Regions from separate parts of the Rhizobium sp. K33 genome, predicted to be linked through region 1. Evidence: predicted binding sites of a transcription regulator. Region 1 holds the regulator's gene; the other holds the start of a gene.
The links. Region 1 encodes LexA, which represses DNA repair genes until DNA is damaged. Its sites were predicted from a motif close to TGTTCNNNNTGTGTTCNG; they were not measured.
Positions count from the first base shown of each region.

Region 2: a site for LexA is predicted at 2,661-2,678, ahead of M1E12_RS18575 (ImuA family protein). Genes of this name have one in related genera too.

Region 1 is NZ_CP096478.1:1,511,382-1,521,122, forward strand. It holds gene M1E12_RS07590 (ComEC/Rec2 family competence protein) at 38-2,353, shown strand; gene lexA (transcriptional repressor LexA) at 2,334-3,050, opposite strand; gene M1E12_RS07600 (DUF1003 domain-containing protein) at 3,252-3,794, shown strand; gene M1E12_RS07605 (VOC family protein) at 3,821-4,714, shown strand; gene kdsA (3-deoxy-8-phosphooctulonate synthase) at 4,711-5,559, shown strand; gene eno (phosphopyruvate hydratase) at 5,773-7,047, shown strand; gene M1E12_RS07620 (FtsB family cell division protein) at 7,189-7,506, shown strand; gene pdhA (pyruvate dehydrogenase (acetyl-transferring) E1 component subunit alpha) at 7,655-8,701, shown strand; gene M1E12_RS07630 (pyruvate dehydrogenase complex E1 component subunit beta) at 8,717-9,741, shown strand, end outside.
Region 2 is NZ_CP096478.1:3,845,623-3,855,363, reverse strand. It holds gene M1E12_RS18585 (error-prone DNA polymerase) at 1-229, opposite strand, end outside; gene M1E12_RS18580 (Y-family DNA polymerase) at 240-1,667, opposite strand; gene M1E12_RS18575 (ImuA family protein) at 1,708-2,640, opposite strand; gene M1E12_RS18570 (metallopeptidase family protein) at 2,800-3,243, shown strand; gene M1E12_RS18565 (SDR family oxidoreductase) at 3,353-4,102, shown strand; gene ftrA (transcriptional regulator FtrA) at 4,127-5,125, opposite strand; gene M1E12_RS18555 (rhodanese-like domain-containing protein) at 5,222-5,629, shown strand; gene M1E12_RS18550 (RNA pyrophosphohydrolase) at 5,639-6,172, opposite strand; gene M1E12_RS18545 (divergent polysaccharide deacetylase family protein) at 6,180-7,361, opposite strand; gene M1E12_RS18540 (S41 family peptidase) at 7,447-8,766, opposite strand; gene M1E12_RS18535 (murein hydrolase activator EnvC family protein) at 8,756-9,741, opposite strand, start outside.

The DNA of each region.
Region 1 (9,741 bases):
CCGTTTGGCGCGCCTGCACCTCGCCGTGAGACGGTCGGTGAGCGAGGAGGTGCACCATGGACATCTTTTCCTCTTCGTGCCCGTCTGCCTTGGTGCCGGTGCTGCACTCTGGTTCAGCATCGAGAGCCCGCCCGCGGCAATCGTCCTTGGCCCGGCCCTTGCACTTCTGGCGGTCGCCCTCCTGCTCGCAACCCGCGATACGGTGGTTCACGCGTCCGTTGGAGCCGCCTGTCTGCTTGTCGCGGGCATGCTATGCGCCGAATGGGAGACGCGGCGGCTGGCGACCGTCATCCTTGATCAGCCACTGGTGACCACGGTAACGGGAGTCGTCGAGCGGAGAGAGCAGGGTGCCACCGGGGAATGGCGCTACACGCTGAGGATCACGTCAACGGTGGAACCGACGGTGCGACGTCCGCCTGTGCGGGCAAACCTCCTGGCCCGCAGCAGACACGTCCCTGCATCCATCGGCGACCGCCTGACCGGCCGGGCACGCCTGTCGCTTCCGTCAGGACCCGCGCTTCCTGGCCTCAACGACTTTGCCTTTCAAAGCTATTTTTCCGGCATCGGTGCCGTCGGTTTCTTCCTGGGCCCGCCCAGCCGAGAGCCGGCAGACATGGAGGTCGAGCTCGGTTTCTCCACCCGATTCGATGCTGCACTCTTCTCGCTCAGGGACCAGATATCGAACCGCATTCGAAGCATCCTGCCCGGTGATCCCGGCGCCTTCGCAGCGTCGATCATCACGGGCGAACGCCGGTCCATGTCCGAGGAGGCGACGGAAGCTCTGCGGGTCTCCGGTCTCGCCCATATCACGGCGATCTCGGGCCTCAACATGGCGCTTGCGGCCGGGATTTTCTTCGTTGGACTTCGCGGGCTGCTCTGTCTGGCGCCGGTGCTCGCGGCGCGTTACCCAATCAAGAAAATCGCGGCTGTCGGAGCGCTTCTTGCAACAACAGGATACGTGTTGATCTCCGGCTATCAGGTCTCGGCCCTGCGAGCCTATCTGATGACAGCAATCATGCTGGTTGCCGTGCTCTTCGACAGACCCGCGATCAGCCTGCGCAATCTTGCGCTGGCGGCAACCGCGATCCTTTGCCTGCAGCCGTCGACGGTCATGGGACCCAGTTTCCAGATGTCGTTTGCAGCGACCGCGGGGCTTATCGCAGGCTATGCCGGCTGGCGCGCCCGACCGCGGGCGATCCTGCCGCCGGCCCGCGGCCTCGGCTGGCGCGTGGCAGCCGGAGGTGCTGCTTTCGTCGGTGGAACGCTCGCGACCTCGCTGATCGGTGGGCTTGCCACCGCAGTCTTTGCCATCACCCATTTCCACCGCCTGTCGACCCATGGCCTGGAGGCCAATCTCGCCGCCATGCCCCTGATCTCGCTGGTCGTAATGCCGGCGGGCTTCATCGCCATGCTGCTGATGCCATTCGGTCTCGACGCGCCCTTCTTCTGGATCATGGGGCAGGGGCTCGAATTGGTCCTGCAGGTCGCGCACACGGTGGCAGGCTGGGGCGGCGGCTATGTCTTCCCGCGTCTGCCCCTCTTGTTTCTGCCTGGCACTGTTGCCGGGATGTTGCTGCTGACCTTGCTGCGCACGCGCCTGAAGCATGCCGGCACCGCGTTGATCGCCGTCACGGTGGCGGCGACATGGCTGGCCGCACCGAGATCGATTGGCGAGCTGATGATCAGCGAGGACGGCCGTCTCGTCGGCGTCTGGACCGGCACAGGGGAAACATCAGGCTTCGCGACCAACAGACTACGCCCGCCGGCCTTTGTCTTCGATCAATGGAAGCCGGTGCTCGGGCATGAAGCTGCGACCGCACCTCGCATGCTCACGGAAACTCTGCCGCCGGCACCGGACTGGCGCATCGGCGAGGAGTGGACGGATGTGCAGACCAGAGAGGCGGAGGCCGCTTTCGACCGTCTCACATCGGCAGCCCAGGCGACCCGGTTTGTCTGCATCAAGCAGGCTTGTGTCTTGAAGCTCTCGACCGGGAAACTGCTGATCACCATCGATCGCTCGGATCTTCTGGGCCTCGCCTGTGATCGCGCAAGCATCGTTGTCCTTGCCGCACGGACCCGAATGACAGCCTGCCGGTCGGGCGCTACCTTGTTTTCACAAACAAGCCTCAGAGCCTCAGGTGCGGTCGAGGTCTTCGGCCTCGCTGATAATCCTGACAAACTGATGGTCAGGTCATCCTTCGACGGCGCGCCGAGACCATGGACGGCGCACCGGCTCTACGACTGGCGCACGGCGTCGACCGCCTCCCGACACGGCGTCCCATCACGAGGGCAGGGACCAACCGAACCGACGCCTCCAACGTCCGCCGCTGATCTCAGTGATAGCGGCGAATGAGACCGACCAGCTTGCCCTGGATCTTGACGCGGTCCGGCGGGAAGATGCGTGTCTCGTAGGCGGGGTTTGCGGCCTCCAAAGCGATCGATGCACCCCGACGGCGGAACCGCTTCAGCGTTGCCTCTTCGTCGTCGACGAGGGCCACGATGATGTCGCCGGGATTGGCATTGGACGCGTTGCGGATGATGACCGTGTCGCCGTCGAGAATGCCGGCCTCAATCATCGAATCGCCCTTGACCTCGAGCGCATAGTGATCCCCGGATCCGATCATCTCGGCGGGCACCGTGATGTCATGCGTGTTGTTCTGGATCGCCGAGATCGGCACACCAGCGGCAATCCGCCCCATGACCGGCACCGAAATGGAAGAGCTGTTGTCCTCGACCGGCGGTTTGCTCAGCGTTGGCGCCGGCGGGGTCTTGCCGAGGCTGCCTTCGATTACGCTTGGGGCAAAGCCGCGGCGGGGCTGGATACTCGGTGAATAGGCCTCCGGAAGCTTGATCACTTCGAGCGCGCGGGCGCGGTTCGGCAAACGGCGGATGAAGCCGCGTTCCTCGAGCGCCGTGATCAGGCGATGGATGCCGGATTTCGATGCGAGGTCCAGCGCATCCTTCATCTCGTCGAAGGAAGGCGGGACGCCCGATTCTTTCATCCGCTCGTGGATGAAAAGAAGCAGTTCCTGTTGCTTGCGCGTCAGCATATGCGGTGCCCCTAGGGTGAAACAAATCCAGAACAGACACTATCTGTTCCATTTGTGTTCCGCAAGGGGATAAATTTCCGTGAAGAGCCGGTGAGAAAATGCGATAGGCGGCAGAAATAGAACTGACACGAGCCGATTTCGCCGCAGTCGAGCGGCATCAAGGCAGGTGGCGGCTCTATCCACGCGCAAGGACGCATCGGCATGCTGAAGGATATCGAAAAGCTTCTACTGGGTAAGTCTGCGGCGGATCTGTCCTCGGCGGAGAAGAAGGTATTGAAACGCGCGCGGGAGCGCCGGACGGTCTCGACCAATGCCGGCGAGGATTTTCTCGCGCATGCCACTTTCGGTCAGCGCCTCGCGGACGGCATCGCCCGGATCGGCGGCTCCTGGGGCTTCATCATCGGCTTCCTCGTGTTCCTCGCGGCCTGGGTCATCCTGAACACGGTGATTCTCGCGACGCGCTCGCTCGATCCCTATCCCTTCATCTTCCTCAACCTGCTCCTCTCCATGTTGGCCGCCATCCAGGCGCCGATCATCATGATGAGCCAGAACCGACAGGCCGAGCGTGATCGCTTCATGGCGGCGAAGGATTACGAGATCAACCTGAAGGCGGAGATTGAAGTCCTGGCGCTGCATCACAAGATCGACGAGCAGGTCCTGACGGAGTTGCGCGAAACCCGCCAGGAAATCGACGCGCTACGACAGGCGGTCGCTGCCCTTTCAAGCCCATCGCGCAGTTCCTAAATCTTGCCCGAAAACAGGAAACCATGATGTCCAATTCCATGTCTGGCCCGCGGGCGATCGATCATCTCGTCCTGCCCGTGACCGATCTTGAGACCAGCCGGGAGAGACTGAGCCTGCTGGGCTTCACCGTCGCAACCGACGCACGCCATCCCTTCGGCACTGAAAATGCCTGCGTCTTTTTCGCCGATGATACCTATCTGGAGCCGCTGGCTGTCGGGAGCCGCGAGGACTGCCTGGAAGCAGCGCGCACGGGCAATGTGTTCGTGGCGCGCGACCAGGCTTTTCGCTTCCGGCACGGCGAAGGCTTGTCCGCCCTCATCGTCAAGTCGGATGATGCGGTAGCCGATGATCAGCTCTACCGCGACGAGGGGATGAGCGCCGGTCCCATCCTCTCTTTCTCGCGGCAGTTCCGGTTTCCCGATGGGCGGACGGCGGAAGGTTCGTTCCGGCTCGCCTTCGCGGCAGATCTCCGGGCGCCGGACTTCTTCGCCTTCAGCTGCCAGCGCGTGAACCCGATCCCTGCCGATCGCGGCGCGCTTCTGGTCCATGCCAATGGTGCGGCGGGCCTCGCGCGGATCGTTCTGGTGGAGGAAAATCCGAGCGACTTCCAGTATTTCCTGGAAACGGTTCTCGACCAGCGGGATGTGACGGCCCATTCCTTCGGCATGTCCCTCAACACCACGAACGCGGTCGTTGATGTTCTGACGCCGGAGGGGTTCTCGGCCCATTATGGTGTTAAGCTAGGCCAGACTGAACGCGGTCTCCGCGGCGCGGCGGTGGTGGTGGCCGTTCCCGATCTCGGCGTGACAGAAGCAGCCCTCGCTGCTAATGGCGTCGGCTATCAGAAGATTGGCGCGCGCCTCGTTGTCGCGCCGGAAAAAGGACAAGGCGTCACCTTCGCCTTCGAGGAGTTGAAATGAGCGTTTCTCCCAATTCGGAAGTCGTGGTCGGTGAAGGTTCGGCCAAGGCGGTTTTCTCCCAGAAGGGCCGCTTCGCCCTGATCGCTGGCCCCTGCCAGATGGAAAGTCGCGATCATGCCTTCATGATCGCCGGACAGCTTGTCGAACTCTGCAAGGAGCTTGGCCTCGGCCTGGTCTACAAGTCCTCTTTCGACAAGGCGAACCGCACTTCGCTGTCTGCCGAGCGCGGCATTGGCCTCGAAAAGGCAATGGAAGTCTTTGCTGATATCAAGAAGGAGTTCGGCGTTCCCGTCCTCACCGACATCCACACGGAAGAGCAATGCGCAGCGGTCGCCCCGACCGTTGATGTCCTGCAGATCCCGGCCTTCCTCTGCCGCCAGACGGATCTTCTCGTGGCGGCGGCCAAGACCGGCCGTGCGATCAACGTCAAGAAGGGCCAGTTCCTGGCACCTTGGGACATGAAGAACGTTCTGAACAAGATCACCGGCACCGGCAACCCGAATGTCCTGCTCTGCGAGCGCGGCGCGTCCTTCGGCTACAACACGCTCGTCTCCGACATGCGCTCGCTGCCGATCATGGCGGCCATGGGTGCGCCTGTCGTCTTCGATGCCACCCATTCGGTCCAGCAGCCGGGCGGGCAGGGCGGCTCCTCGGGTGGTCAGCGCGAATTTGTCGAGACGCTGGCCCGCGCGGCTGTTGCCGTCGGCGTAGGCGGCCTTTTCATCGAGACGCACCAGGATCCGGACGACGCGCCGTCCGATGGCCCGAACATGGTCAAGATCACCGACATGCGCCGGCTGCTGGAAAAACTGATTGCCTTCGACGACATCGCCAAGGCTGCGTGACCCTCGTTGGCGGCGCTTCAATCGGTTGAACCGGAAGCGCCGCCGACAGTTGCAGTTTAAATCGATTAGATTTCGTTCATTTCGCTTCTGATCCGTCATTGTATTTTCCCGATCATCGGATAAGAGAAGATGACTCAACGGGCGGGTCCGGCGCTTCAGGCGCAGTGATCGGCCTTCCGAGCCTTGTCCAATTTCCGTCACCAGGGAGCGAACATGACCGCCATCACCGACATCATCGGCCGCGAAATTCTCGACAGCCGCGGCAACCCGACCGTCGAAGTCGACGTCTATCTCGAAGATGGCAGCATGGGCCGTGCCGCGGTCCCCTCGGGCGCTTCAACCGGTGCGCACGAAGCCGTTGAATTGCGTGACGGTGGCTCGCGCTACCTCGGCAAGGGCGTCGAAAAGGCTGTCGAAGCCGTCAACGGCGAGATCTATGATGCGATCGGCGGTCATGACGCCGAGAACCAGATCCAGATCGACAACCTGATGATCCAGCTCGATGGCACGCCGAACAAGTCGCGCCTCGGTGCGAATGCCATCCTCGGTGTCTCGCTCGCCGTCGCCAAGGCTGCCGCCCAGTCCTCCGGCCTGCCGCTCTATCGCTATGTCGGTGGCCCGAACGCCCATGTCCTGCCGGTCCCGATGATGAACATCATCAATGGCGGCGCCCATGCCGACAACCCGATCGACTTCCAGGAATTCATGATCGTGCCGGTTGGCGCCGAGACCATCCGCGACGCCGTGCGCATGGGTTCGGAAGTCTTCCACACGCTCAAGAAGCAGCTCGCAGCCGACGGCCACAACACCAACGTCGGTGACGAAGGCGGTTTTGCCCCGGGTCTCGCTTCGGCTCCGGCGGCTCTGGACTTCATCATGAAGTCGATCGAAAAGGCCGGCTACCGTCCGGGCGAAGACATGCATATCGCGCTCGACTGCGCCTCGACCGAGTTCTTCAAGGACGGCAAGTATGTTCTCGAAGGCGAAGGCCGCACGCTCGAGCCGGAAGCCATGGCCGAGTACCTCGCCGAGCTCGCTGCCAAGTACCCGATCTTCTCGATCGAAGACGGCATGGCAGAAGACGATTGGGATGGCTGGAAGGCGCTGACCGACAAGATTGGCAAGAAGGTCCAGCTCGTCGGCGACGATCTCTTCGTCACCAACTCGGCCCGCCTGCGCGACGGCATCAAGATGGGCGTTGCCAACTCGATCCTCGTCAAGGTCAACCAAATCGGTTCGCTCTCCGAAACCCTCGACGCCGTCTCGACCGCGCACCGCGCAGCCTATACCGCCGTGATGTCGCACCGTTCGGGCGAGACCGAGGATTCGACAATTGCCGATCTCGCAGTGGCCACCAACTGCGGTCAGATCAAGACCGGTTCGCTCGCCCGTTCCGACCGCACCGCCAAGTACAACCAGCTGATCCGCATCGAGGAAGAGCTGGGTCCGCAGGCCGTCTACGCCGGCACGTCCATCCTGCGCGGCTGATCGCGTACAGAGTCAGTTTGAAAGCCCGCACCGGTTCCCCGGCGCGGGCTTTTTCTTTTTCGCCCTTGTTAAGGTCAACGGTCGGTTAAGACATGGGCGCTAGTGTTGGATCCAGTTTCGCGTTTCAGGGCATTTGTCGGCATGTGGACCAGACATCACAAGAAAAAGAAGTACGGTCGTCTTATTCTCCCCGCAGTGACAATCGCCTTCCTGTCCTACTTCGGCTATCATTCCATCCATGGTGATTATGGTCTGCGCGCTGGCCAGGAATTCGAGCGGATTCGCAAGGAGCGGGCCGCAGAGCTGGACAAGCTCGTGGCGCATCGCACGGCGCTCGAGAAGGAAGTGGGTCTGCTGAGTGACGGCTCTCTCGATGAGGATATCATCGATGAAAAGGCGCGTTACCAGCTCAACATGTCGCGCCCGGATGAAATTGTCATCTTCAACACCTATTTCTGATTAACCTGAAACTAGTTAATCGTAAATTTTTCAGTCATTACAGTTGCTTGCGGCGAATGTGAGCCATGCATTTATGGCATTGCCGCCGCCGCCTTTCTTCCCTATTCTGTGTCCAACTTTGGACCATAATAACCCATGGGAGGGATGCATGGCGCCTCGCAAGCCTGCGACTGCGACCGGTCGGAAGCCTTCGGCCAAGCCTGCCAAAAAAGAATTCACCCAGGGAGCCATTGTCGAGTTCGACAAGGCTCAGGAGCTTGCAGCCTATCGCGAGATGCTCCTCATTCGCCGTTTCGAAGAAAAGGCCGGCCAGCTCTATGGCATGGGCTTCATCGGCGGCTTCTGTCACCTTTATATCGGCCAGGAAGCTGTCGTTGTCGGCATGCAGATGGCGCTGAAGGACGGTGACCAGGTCATTACCGGTTATCGTGACCACGGCCATATGCTGGCCTGCGGCATGAGCGCCCGTGGCGTCATGGCCGAGCTGACCGGACGTCGCGGCGGCCTGTCCAAGGGCAAGGGCGGCTCGATGCACATGTTCTCCAAGGAGAAGAACTTCTACGGCGGACATGGCATCGTCGGCGCGCAGGTTTCGCTTGGAACCGGTCTGGCCTTCGCCAATCGCTACCGTGGCAACGACAATGTGTCGCTCGCCTATTTCGGCGATGGTGCAGCCAACCAGGGTCAGGTCTACGAGAGCTTCAACATGGCTCGCCTGTGGAACTTGCCGGTGATCTACATCATCGAAAACAACCGTTACGCCATGGGTACCTCGGTCTCGCGCGCCTCCGCCCAGACCGACTTCTCGCAGCGCGGCGTCTCCTTCAACATCCCCGGCATCCAGGTGGATGGCATGGATGTGCGCGCCGTCAAGGCGGCTGCCGATCAGGCGGTCGAGCACTGCCGCGCCGGCAAGGGCCCGATCATTCTGGAAATGCTGACCTACCGCTATCGTGGTCACTCCATGTCCGACCCGGCCAAGTATCGCTCCAAGGAAGAAGTGCAGAAGATGCGCTCCGAGCAGGATCCGATCGAGCAGGTCCGCGCCCGTCTCCTCGAAAAGGGCTGGGCATCCGAGGATGAGCTGAAGGCAATCGACAAGGAGGTTCGCGACATCGTGGCCGACTCGGCCGATTTCGCCCAGGCCGATCCGGAGCCGGATGTATCCGAGCTCTACACCGACATCCTGCTGTAATCGGGGAGGGAACCTATGCCGATCGAAATTTTGATGCCCGCCCTCTCTCCGACCATGGAAGAAGGCACGCTGTCCAAGTGGGTCAAGAACGAAGGCGACACCGTGAAGTCGGGTGACGTCATCGCCGAAATCGAGACCGACAAGGCGACCATGGAAGTCGAAGCCGTCGACGAAGGCGTGCTCGGCAAGATCCTGATCGCGGCCGGAACCGAGAACGTCAAGGTCAACACCGCGATCGCAGTCCTACTGGAGGAAGGCGAAAGCGCCGACGCCGTGGCGGCCCCGAAGAAGGCCGATGCGGATACGCCGCCTGCGGCTGCCGGTGATGCCGGCGGCAAGGCTCGCGCGGCTGCCGACGAACCGGCATCCTCTGCCGACAACAAGGTCCCGGCTGCGCCGAAGATCGACGTTGCCGCCGACCCGGCCATTCCGGCCGGCACCGAAATGGTGACGATGACGGTTCGTGAAGCCCTTCGCGAAGCCATGGCCGAGGAAATGCGCGCCAATCCCGACGTCTTCATCATGGGTGAAGAAGTTGCGGAATATCAGGGCGCCTACAAGATCACTCAAGGGTTGCTGCAGGAATTCGGCGCGCAGCGCGTGGTCGACACCCCGATCACCGAGCACGGCTTTGCCGGTATCGCTGTCGGTGCCGCCATGGCAGGTCTGCGCCCGATCGTCGAGTTCATGACCTTCAACTTCGCCATGCAGGCGATCGACCAGATCATCAACTCGGCCGCCAAGACGCTCTACATGTCCGGTGGCCAGATGGGCGCGCCCATGGTCTTCCGCGGTCCGAACGGTGCAGCAGCTCGCGTGGCCGCCCAGCACAGCCAGGACTATGCCGCCTGGTACAGCCATATCCCTGGTCTGAAGGTCATTCAGCCCTATTCGGCGGCTGACGCCAAGGGCCTCCTGAAGGCTGCGATCCGCGACCCGAACCCGGTCATCTTCCTCGAAAACGAAATTCTCTACGGTCACTCCTTCGAAGTGCCGAAGATGGACGATTTCGTCCTGCCGATCGGCAAGGCGCGCCTGCA
Region 2 (9,741 bases), 2.2 Mb from region 1:
GCGTGTCGTCGTCAAAGACGAGCCGCGCTCCGGGGCGGAATTCCAGGCCGTTCAGCTTGGCGGAGGCATGCAGGCGCACCACGCCGGCGACCGTGTTTCGATCCGCAAGGCCAAGACCCGAGAGACCGAGAAGGAGTGCGCGCTCCACCAGTTCCTCGGCATGGGATGCCCCATCCAGGAAGGAAAAGTTGCTGCGCAATCCGATCTCGTAAAAGGGCTGAACGGTCATGGCTCATGCCTCACGCGAAGAAGCCCTGGAGGAACCAGCTCGGCCTGACGGTGCGTCGTTCATAGAGGCCCTCGCGATAGAGCCAGAAGCGCTGGCCTTCGGTGTCCTCGATGCGAAAATAATCGCGCGGCGGTGAATCCTCGTCATCCACCCACCATTCCGGCGCAAGGCGCTCCGGCCCTTCCGCCCTGAGAACACGCCGCTGTACGCGCCGCCAGCGAAAGCTGGCCGGCGGACCATCGGGGACGGCGGACATGACCTCCACTTCCTCGGGCCGATCGAGCAGGCGCAGGGGGCGAAGGCCTCGGACCGTCCGGGCCGCCTTCTGTGTCTGGGATGGGACAAGATCGAGGGATCCCGATGCGTCGCTGACGGGGGCATGCAGCGTTGCCCGTTCCGGCCAATGGCTGGCCAGCGAGACGGGCAGGCGCAGCGCCCGCTCGCCCAAGCGGGCGGCAACCTGGTCGAGGAAGCGGGTGAGATCCTCCCGGTCGTTCGTCTCGTCTGCCAAAGCCGGCTGGGCATCGTCGAAGTTCTCACTCAGGAGAACGTTGAGGCGCACGAGTTCGAAACCGAAGCCGGCATCGAGTTCATCCTGCAAAACGCTGAGCCGCTCTTCGAAGAGGGCGCGGATGCGGGTGGCGTCGCGCAGTGGTGCAGAGGCGCCGACCTCGATGCGGAAGACGCGGCCATCGACGCGAAACACCAAGAGTTCGAACAGGCGACCACCCTCGCCGCGGGCTTCGAGCGATGTCTTGAGACCCGCGGCCAGACGACCGGCGAGATCGAGAACCTGATCCTCGGTCATGATCGGCTCGGCGAGGCGACGCTCGGCCGAGAGAAGCGGCAGATGACGCCGAGGCGAGATCGGTTCGCCTTCCCGGCCGAGTGCCTGATCGAGGCGGAGCATGGGGCCGGAGCCGAAGCGGCGCGTGATCGGCGGCCGGGGGGCTGCCAGCAGATCGGCGATGGTCTTCAGCCCAACGCGGGCGAGGTCCATGACGGTCTGTGTTTCAAGCCTCAAGGCGGCGATGGGGAGGGGGGCGAGGGCTGCAGCCATGTCCGATGGCGCGACACGCTGTGGCCGGCCGAAGCGGCTGCAGGCCCGGGCGAGGCCCGGTGTCGGGCCGACCGAAATGCGGACGGCGAAACCGAAGGCGGTGAGCCGATGATCGACATCCCGGATCAGCCGCTCCTCGCCGCCGAAGAGATGGGCGCAGCCGGTGATATCCAGCATCAGGCCGTCCTCACCGTCGAGCGCGACCAGTGGTGTGTAGCGATCGCACCAGTCGGCGATCGCTTCCAGGAGCGCGCGGTCAGCGGCTGGATCCGCTTCGATTACATCGAGTTTGGCGCAAATGGCGCGTGCCTCCGCCAGGCCCTGTCCCACTCGAAGGCCCAGGCTTTCCGCCGCCTCGTCCAGTGCCGTGATGCGCATGGCATTGGCGATGCGACCCGCGCAGACGAAGGGCGCGCGCTCAGGAGGCGCGGTCGAGGCGGGGGGCAAACGCCAGGAGAGACCCCAGCGGCGCCGGGCGATGCGGTCGGTCGGAAGCCTTGGGAAAAAGAGCGACAGAATGCGACGATCCGAGGCTTGAGGATGCGAACTGTTCGAAAAGGCGAAGGCGGCGGTCATCGGAATTCCACTCCAGAGTGAGTTCGGGTGAGCCCGGAATGCGGGATTTCTCAAGGGTGATGCGAAAGACTGGTGACCCGATGCTGCCGCCCAGCAGGGATCCGTCTGCGAGAGTTCGCGCCGCCGCTGGCGCGGGTTCGACAGACAGGCGAAGAAGAGCGCTGGAGGCCTCCTCTTCGCCGGCCTGCCGGAGGAGGATCAGCCTGCCACCGGTGGCGCGTGCCTTGAGGCTCATGCGCCGGCTCTCGGTGAGGCCGAATTTCTTTGGATTGCCGTGTACTTCCAGGAGAATGGCCGAAAAGGCGCGGGAGGCGAGTGCTGCCTCGACTAGCCACAGCGCATCCTCGATGCGGCGCGGCATGGCATGCACCAGCGTTGCCGATGACAGGCCGAAATCGAGAAGGCCGGGCGCATAGGCGAGGCCGGCCTCGCGCACGACATGCGGATCGGCAATGAACAGCAGGCGCTGCCTTGCTCCCCTGTCCTTCTCAGCGCTCATGAGGGCCAGCGCCAGACCGAAGCCCATCACGGCGCCGGCCTGCTGCAGCCGTCGTCCGCGCATCTCGATCAGGTTTCCCGGCGCCAGCATCTGGTTCATCAGGCCGTCGAACAGATCCTTGCGATCGCCCTCAAGCGCGCCATTGCCGCTTTGCGGATGCAATGATGCGGCCGTGGATGCGGCCGTGCGCGCGACATGGTCCGGCTTTCCCTCGATCCGGGCAATGGCTTCCCGCAAGGCAAAAAGCGTCTCACGCGCCTGAGGGCTCTCGCCCATGACGATCTCTCCTGATGAATTGTTCTCTATTTGTTCCTATGGATTCCAGAGCTTCAGGAAAGAGTCAACCGGATTCAAATAAGAATTTATTCCTTGACTGAATTCACTCTCGAAATGGCGCGGCAAAACCCCTATATGTTCGGCAGTTAAGGAGTATCCATGGCCCGCATAGACCAGAGCGAGGATTGGCGCGAACGACATGCCCCGACGATCAGCACATTCGAGTCGCTGGCGATCGAGGCCTATGGCCATCTGCCGCAGGAATTCCGTGATCTCACCAAGGATCTGATCATCGAGATCACCGATTTCCCCACCGACGAAGTGTTCGAGGACATGGCGCTGGAAACGCCCTTCGACCTGCTCGGCCTGTTCGAAGGACGCGGGATCTCGGAGCGGTTTTCGATGGAAACCGGCCTGATGCCGAACCGGATCATTCTCTATCGTCGCCCGATCCTCGACTATTGGGCCGAAAACGAAGAGACGCTCGGCGACATCATCACCCATGTGCTGATTCACGAGATCGGCCATCATTTCGGTCTGTCCGACGACGATATGGAGCGGATCGAAGAAAGCGCCGAAGAAGCCGCTGCCGCCGAGCGGTAACGCCCTCGCTCTCATTTTTTCCGACCGATGCAGCCTGCCCGCAGGAAACGGGTGGGTCGAGCATTGGCGTTCGCCTATCACCGACCTCCCAATCACGGAGGTTTTGATCATGACGAGTCTTCACGGCAAGGTTGCCATCATCACCGGTGCCTCATCCGGCATCGGACGGGCAACGGCACGCCTGTTTGCCAGAGAGGGCGCCAGTGTCGTCTTAAACGCGCGCGGCGTCGACGCCCTCGAAAGCGTGGCGGAGGAGATCCGAAGGGATGGTGGCCAGGCTGCGGCCATCCCCGGAGACGTGACACTGGCCGACACGCATGTGCGGCTGGTTGAAACGGCGCTTGAGCGTTTCGGCCGGCTCGACATTGCGATCAACAATGCCGGCACCGTGGGGCAGATCGCGCCTCTTGCAGACCTTAATCCCGACAGCTGGCATGCCGTGCTCAGCGGCAATCTCACCTCCGCCTTTCTGGCGGCGCGGGTGCAGATCCCGGCCATGCTCGAAGGTGGCGGCGGCGCGCTTGTCTTCGTGTCCAGCTTCGTTGGCACCAGTGTCGGCCTGCCTGGGATGGCTGCCTATGGTGCGGCGAAGGCTGGACTGATGGGCCTCGTCAAAGGGATCACCGCGGATTATGCGGCAGTGGGTGTCAGGGCCAATGCCCTGCTGCCGGGCGGAACGGATACGGCGATGGCCGGGGATCAGGCGCAGAAGGATTGGGCGGCCTCCCTGCATGCCCTGAAACGCATTGCAGAACCGGAGGAGATCGCCGCTGCCGCCCTCTTCCTCGCCGGGCCCATGGGCAGTTTCGTTGCCGGCTCCGCCCTTTACGCCGACGGCGGCAATTCGGCGGTCAAATGATCGCCTCGCTGTCGCGCGCCGGTCTCAGTTCGCATGGCCAAAGCGGGCCCGATAGGCCGTCGGGCTCGTCGCAAGCCGGGTCCGGAAATGGTGGCGGAGCGTGGCCGGCGTGCCGAAACCTGCGGCAAGCGCGATGTCATCGAGCGAGAGTGCTGCTTGGCGCTCCAACAGATCGCAGGCATGGCGCAGCCTGCGGGCGAGGAGAAACTCGCCCGGGCTGTTGCCGGTCAGATCGCGGAAGCGCCGCTGGAAGGTGCGCGCGCTCATGCCGGCGCGGGTTGCCATTTCGGAGAGCGTGATCTCCCGCTGCAGGTTGCGGTCGATCCAGTCGATGAGCGGTCCGAGCCTCTTGCCCTCGCGGTCCTGCGGAACCGGCCTGACAATGAACTGCGCCTGCCCGCCCTCGCGATGGGGCGGGACCACCAGACGGCGGGCGACGCTGTTGGCGGCCTCTGCTCCGAAATCCCGGCGCACCACATGCAGGCAGAGATCGATCCCTGCTGCACTGCCGGCAGCGGTGAGGATTTCGCCTTCATCGACGTAGAGCACATCCGGATCGAGGCGGATCAGTGGATGGCGGGAGCTGATGGCATCGGCATAGCGCCAATGCGTGGTCGCGTGCCGACCATCGAGAAGGCCGGTTGCGGCGAGCACTGCAACACCCGAACAGAGCGACATCAGACGCGCGCCGCGCGCATGGGCGCCGCGCAAGGCATCGACAAGCGTAACCGGGACGGCTTCATCGATGCCGCGCCAGCCGGGCACGACGATGAGGTCCGCTTCGTCCAGAAGCTCCAGCCCTCCCGCCGCGGTGACGGTCAGGCCACCGGCCGCCCGCAAAGGCCCCGGCTCGATCGCGGCGGTGGCTTGGCGGTACCAGCCATTGCCCATCTCCGGACGGGCGAGGCCGAAGACCTCGACGGCGACCCCGAATTCGAAGGTGCAGAGCCCGTCATAGGCGAGCGTGACGACCCTGGGGCCGGTCAGCATGGAGGCGGAGAAAGGCGAAATCGGTGCGGGCATTTGGCGTGATCTTTACGCATGTTGTCATCTGCGCCAATTTCGCCAAACGGCAGGAAAAAGCAAGTTCCCGATATCCGAAATCGAAAGGAGCCACCCATGCCAAGCCTCGTCACCAAAATCCCTGCCGCCGATCCTGCCCTTGTCGAAGCGCATTATGCCGCGCGGCTCGCCTTCGAAACGGATTGCTGGGACGTGCATGAGGTGATGAGCCGCGGTGAGGCCGATTTCGTTCTCCTCGACGTGCGGGGACCGAAGCTCTTCGAAAGGGCACATGTGCCGGGCGCGATCAACCTGCCGCATGGCAAGATGACGGAGCGGCGCATGGCGGAATGGCCGGAGGAGACACTCTTCGTCGTCTATTGCGCCGGCCCGCATTGCAACGGCACCGACCGGGCAGCGCTCCGCCTTGCCCGCCTTGGACGGAAGGTGAAGGTCATGATCGGCGGCATGACCGGCTGGGCGGATGAAGGCTTTGCCGTGGCCCATGGCCTCCGAAACGCCTGAGGGCGAACCTTACCCCGCCAGATGGGCGAATTCGGCGACGACCTGGTCGTAGACCTCGCGCTTGAAGGGGACGATCAGGCCGGGCAGGTCCTGCATGGGCTTCCATTCCCAGGCGTCGAATTCCGCCTCATGGCCACCCGGGGGCGGGTTGATGGCGATCTCGCTTTCGTCGCCTTCGAAGCGGAAGGCGAACCAGCGCTGGGTCTGACCGCGGAACTTGCCCTTCAAGCCGATGCCGATCAGCTCGGCGGGCAGATCGTAGTTGATCCAGCGGCCGGCCTCGGCGAGCAGCGAGACGGTTTTGATGCCCGTTTCCTCATAGAGCTCGCGCATGGCGGCCGGCAGCGGATCTTCGCCCGGGTCGATGCCGCCTTGCGGCATCTGCCAAAGCTGCGGCGAACCGTCATATTCGGAATTGCCTTCGGGGATGCGTCGGCCCGCCCAGACAAGTCCTTCCCGGTTCAACACCATGATCCCGACACAGGGGCGATAGGGCAGATCCTCGGCCTTTACCTGCGGCTTCGTCGTTCCGGTCTTCGTCATGATGTCCTCAAGGTGTGTTTTCGTTCGCCAGAGCGGAAACGCCGACGAATTCGATGCCGCGGGCCACGGCCTCGTTGCGCCATTCGGCAACCGCTGAAATGGTTTCGTCAAAGGCTGCCCCGACGCCGATGGCCTGGCCATTGCGCCTTGCGATCCGTTCCAACTCGTCGAGCTTAGCAAGGATCGCCTGACGGTCGACCTGGGCGTCGATCATCACGTCGGCATAGGCATGCGGGAAGCCGATCGCCTTGGCGTAATCGCCTGACAGCGAGCGGGCGGTCGAGCCGTCGTCGAGGAACATCAGGCCGCGTTTGCCGATGTCACGCATGACGGGGTCCATGGCCTTGTCATCGGACAGGAAGCGGGCGCCCATATAGTTCATGATGCCGGTGTAATTGGTGATCTGGGCCATGGCCTGGTGCAGATTGGCGAGATTGCTGGCGGCCGCCTTCTCGGCCAGCAGCGTGCCGCGGCCGGGATCGATCGCCGGATAGTCGAAGGGCTCCATGGGCACCTGGAGCAGGATTTCGTGGCCCTTGCGACGGGCTTCCTGCATCCAGCGCTGCAGGCTGTTGCCGGTGGCGGCGAAGGCGAGCGTGATGTCCTCCGGCAGGTCCTGGACAGCCTTCTGGCTGCCGGTCTGGCTGAGGCCGATGCCGCCGATCACGATCGCGATGCGGGTGCCGCGCGCGCCGGACCAGGGGCGGGCGTAAAAATCGACAGGGCGCAGACCCGATGCGGAGACAGTGGGGAGTTCACCGGCATCCGTCACCTCGATCAGGTCCTCGTTGGGCTGGCCTGCCAGCCGCGGGTCCTGGGTCCGGCTGGCGTCTATGACGACCGGGCCCTGACGTGCATTGGGGCTGAAGGTGGTAACGACATTGCCGTCTGCGGTCGTGGTGCGGCGGATGACGGCGCCGTCATCAGGGCCGCTTGGCGCAAGGCCTGCCGGAGCCTCGGTCGGATCGCGATCGGGCTGACTGCTGGCGATGGTCGTGGGCTCCGGCGGTGCCGGTGTGAGGCCGATCGGCGGATTGCTCTGAAGCGGTATGGGCGCCAGCGAGGTCCAGGCAGACAGGCCGAGCAGAGCGAGAGCGGCAAATACGGAAGACACGGTGGACAGGCGCAGGCGTGACCTGCCGCGGCGTTTGTCCTTTCGCTCTTGACCGAGCGGTGCATGAAGGTCCATGCGCGATTTCCAGTGATGCCGGCGGCCCAGATACGAAGAGGCCGCCCGCGCATCATCGATACGCGGGCGGCCATTTTCAAGTGGTTTACTGCAGCGACGCCTTTTGCGGGTCTGCCGGGAAGGCCGGATCGGTCTTCACGCCACGCAACAGGTCTAGCGCGTAGTTGAGCTGGACGTCGTCCTTGGCTTCCGGTGGCACATAGGCGACCGAGCCGGAGCCCTCTTCATTCTCGTTCTGGCCCTTGATGTGACCCGGAAGCGAGGATTCGCCCTCGGTGCGCACCTTGCCCTGGAGCTCTTCCGGAAGCGGCTGCTCGACCTTGATGTCGGGCTCGATGCCGGTTCCCTGGATCGAGTTGCCCGAGGGGGTGTAGTAGAGCGCCGTTGTCAGACGCAGCGCACCCTTGTCGCCCATCGGGATGATGGTCTGCACGGAGCCCTTGCCGAAGGAGCGGGTGCCGAGCACCGTCGCGCGCTTCAGGTCCTGCAGGGCGCCGGCCACGATTTCGGACGCCGATGCCGAGCCGCCATTGATCAGGACGATCACCGGCTTGCCGTCGGTCAGATCACCGGCCGTTGCGTTGAAGCGGCGGGTATCCTGCGGATCGCGCGAGCGGGTCGAAACGACTTCGCCGCGCTCCAGGAAGGCGTCGGAAACATAGATCGCCTGATCGAGCAGACCGCCCGGGTTGAGGCGAAGGTCGAGGACAAAGCCCTTCAGCTTGTCTTCCGGCACTTCCTTCTTGATCTTCTCGATCGCGGCTTCCAGGTCGTCATAGGTCTTCTCGGTGAAGGAGATGACGCGGAGATAGCCGACATCGCCTTCAACGCGCGACTTCACGGCGCGGATCGGGATGATTTCGCGGGTCACGGTGATGTCGAGCGGCTTGTCGGCGCCTTCACGCAGGATGGTCAGCTTGATCGGCGTGTTGACGGCACCGCGCATCTTTTCGACGGCTTCTTCGAGCTTCAGACCGCGAACGCTTTCGCCGTTGATCTCGGAGATGAAGTCGCCGGCGAGGATGCCGGCCTTGGCGCCGGGCGTGTCATCGATCGGGGTGATGACCTTGACCAGTTCTTCTTCCATCGTCACTTCGATGCCGATGCCGCCGAATTCACCGCGGGTCTGGGTCTGCATGTCGGCCGCGTCCTTGGCGTTCATGTAGACCGAGTGCGGGTCGAGCGAGGTCAGCATGCCGTTGATGGCGCTTTCGACCAGCTTGTTCTCGTCCGGCGGGGTGACGTATTGGGCGCGGATGCGCTCGAAGACGTCGCCGAAGATCGAGAGTTCCTTGTAGGTAGAATTGCCCGCCGCTTGCGCCGGAACACCTGCCGAATAGATGACGCTCATCGCGGTTGCGCCCATCAGTGCGCCGACGAGGAGAAGAGAGACCCTACGTATCATTCTGTGCCTTTCCAGAATCGCCTCCGGCCCACCAGGGACGGGAATCAACCGGTTTACCGTCTTTCCGAAGTTCAATGTAAAGTGTTGGCCGATCGGTTTCCAGCGCCAATACCGTCGCGCTCGCCACTCTTTTCTCACCCATGGTCGCCAGCGGCTCTCCGGAGAGAACAAACTTGCCCTGGCTCGTGCTGATCCGGTCCATACCAGACAGCACCATGTGATAGCCGTCGCCCGTGTTCAGAATGATCATCTGGCCGTAGCTTCGGAAATTTCCAGCAAACACCACCCATGCATCCGCCGGTGCGGTCACCAGCGCGCCAGGCTGCGAGGCAATGACGACCCCTTGAGCCTGGTGGCCCGTTCCGTCCGGATCACCGAACTGTCGCAGGGTTTCGCCGGCAACCGGCAATTCCAATTTCTGCTTCAGCTCCGAGAACGGATATGCTGGCGCAATGCGGTTTTTATCGGGCAGTCCAGACTGGGCAAGCTCCAGGGCGCGGGCCCTCTGCTCCTCGCTCATCTGGCTGCGCTTGAGCTCTTCCGCCCGCGCCAGTTCGGCAGCCTGGCGCACCGAGGTGATCTCGTTTTCCAGCGAGCGGATCAGCGCCTCCATGGTCGAGGCGCGTTCGGCAAGTGCTTCCGATTGTTTGCGTTCTGCCTGGAGCTGGAGAGAATTGGTACGGGCGAGACGCTCGTTTTCCGCCACCAGAAGATCCATCCGCCGCTCCTCTTCCTGGCGGTTGGCAATGGCGGCGACCATGCCGTCCATCTCCTTCCTGCCGGCCTCGCGCAGTGCGATCAACTCTTCGAGATCGGCGGCAAGCTTGTCGGTCTCGTGGCGGATCCCGGGCACGACGGCACCGAGCAGGATTGCGGTGCGGACCGATCCCAGGGCGTCCTCGGGGCTGACGAGCAAAGCGGGCGGGGGATTGCGCCCCATGCGCTGGAGGGCGGCCAGAACCTCGGCCAGCATGG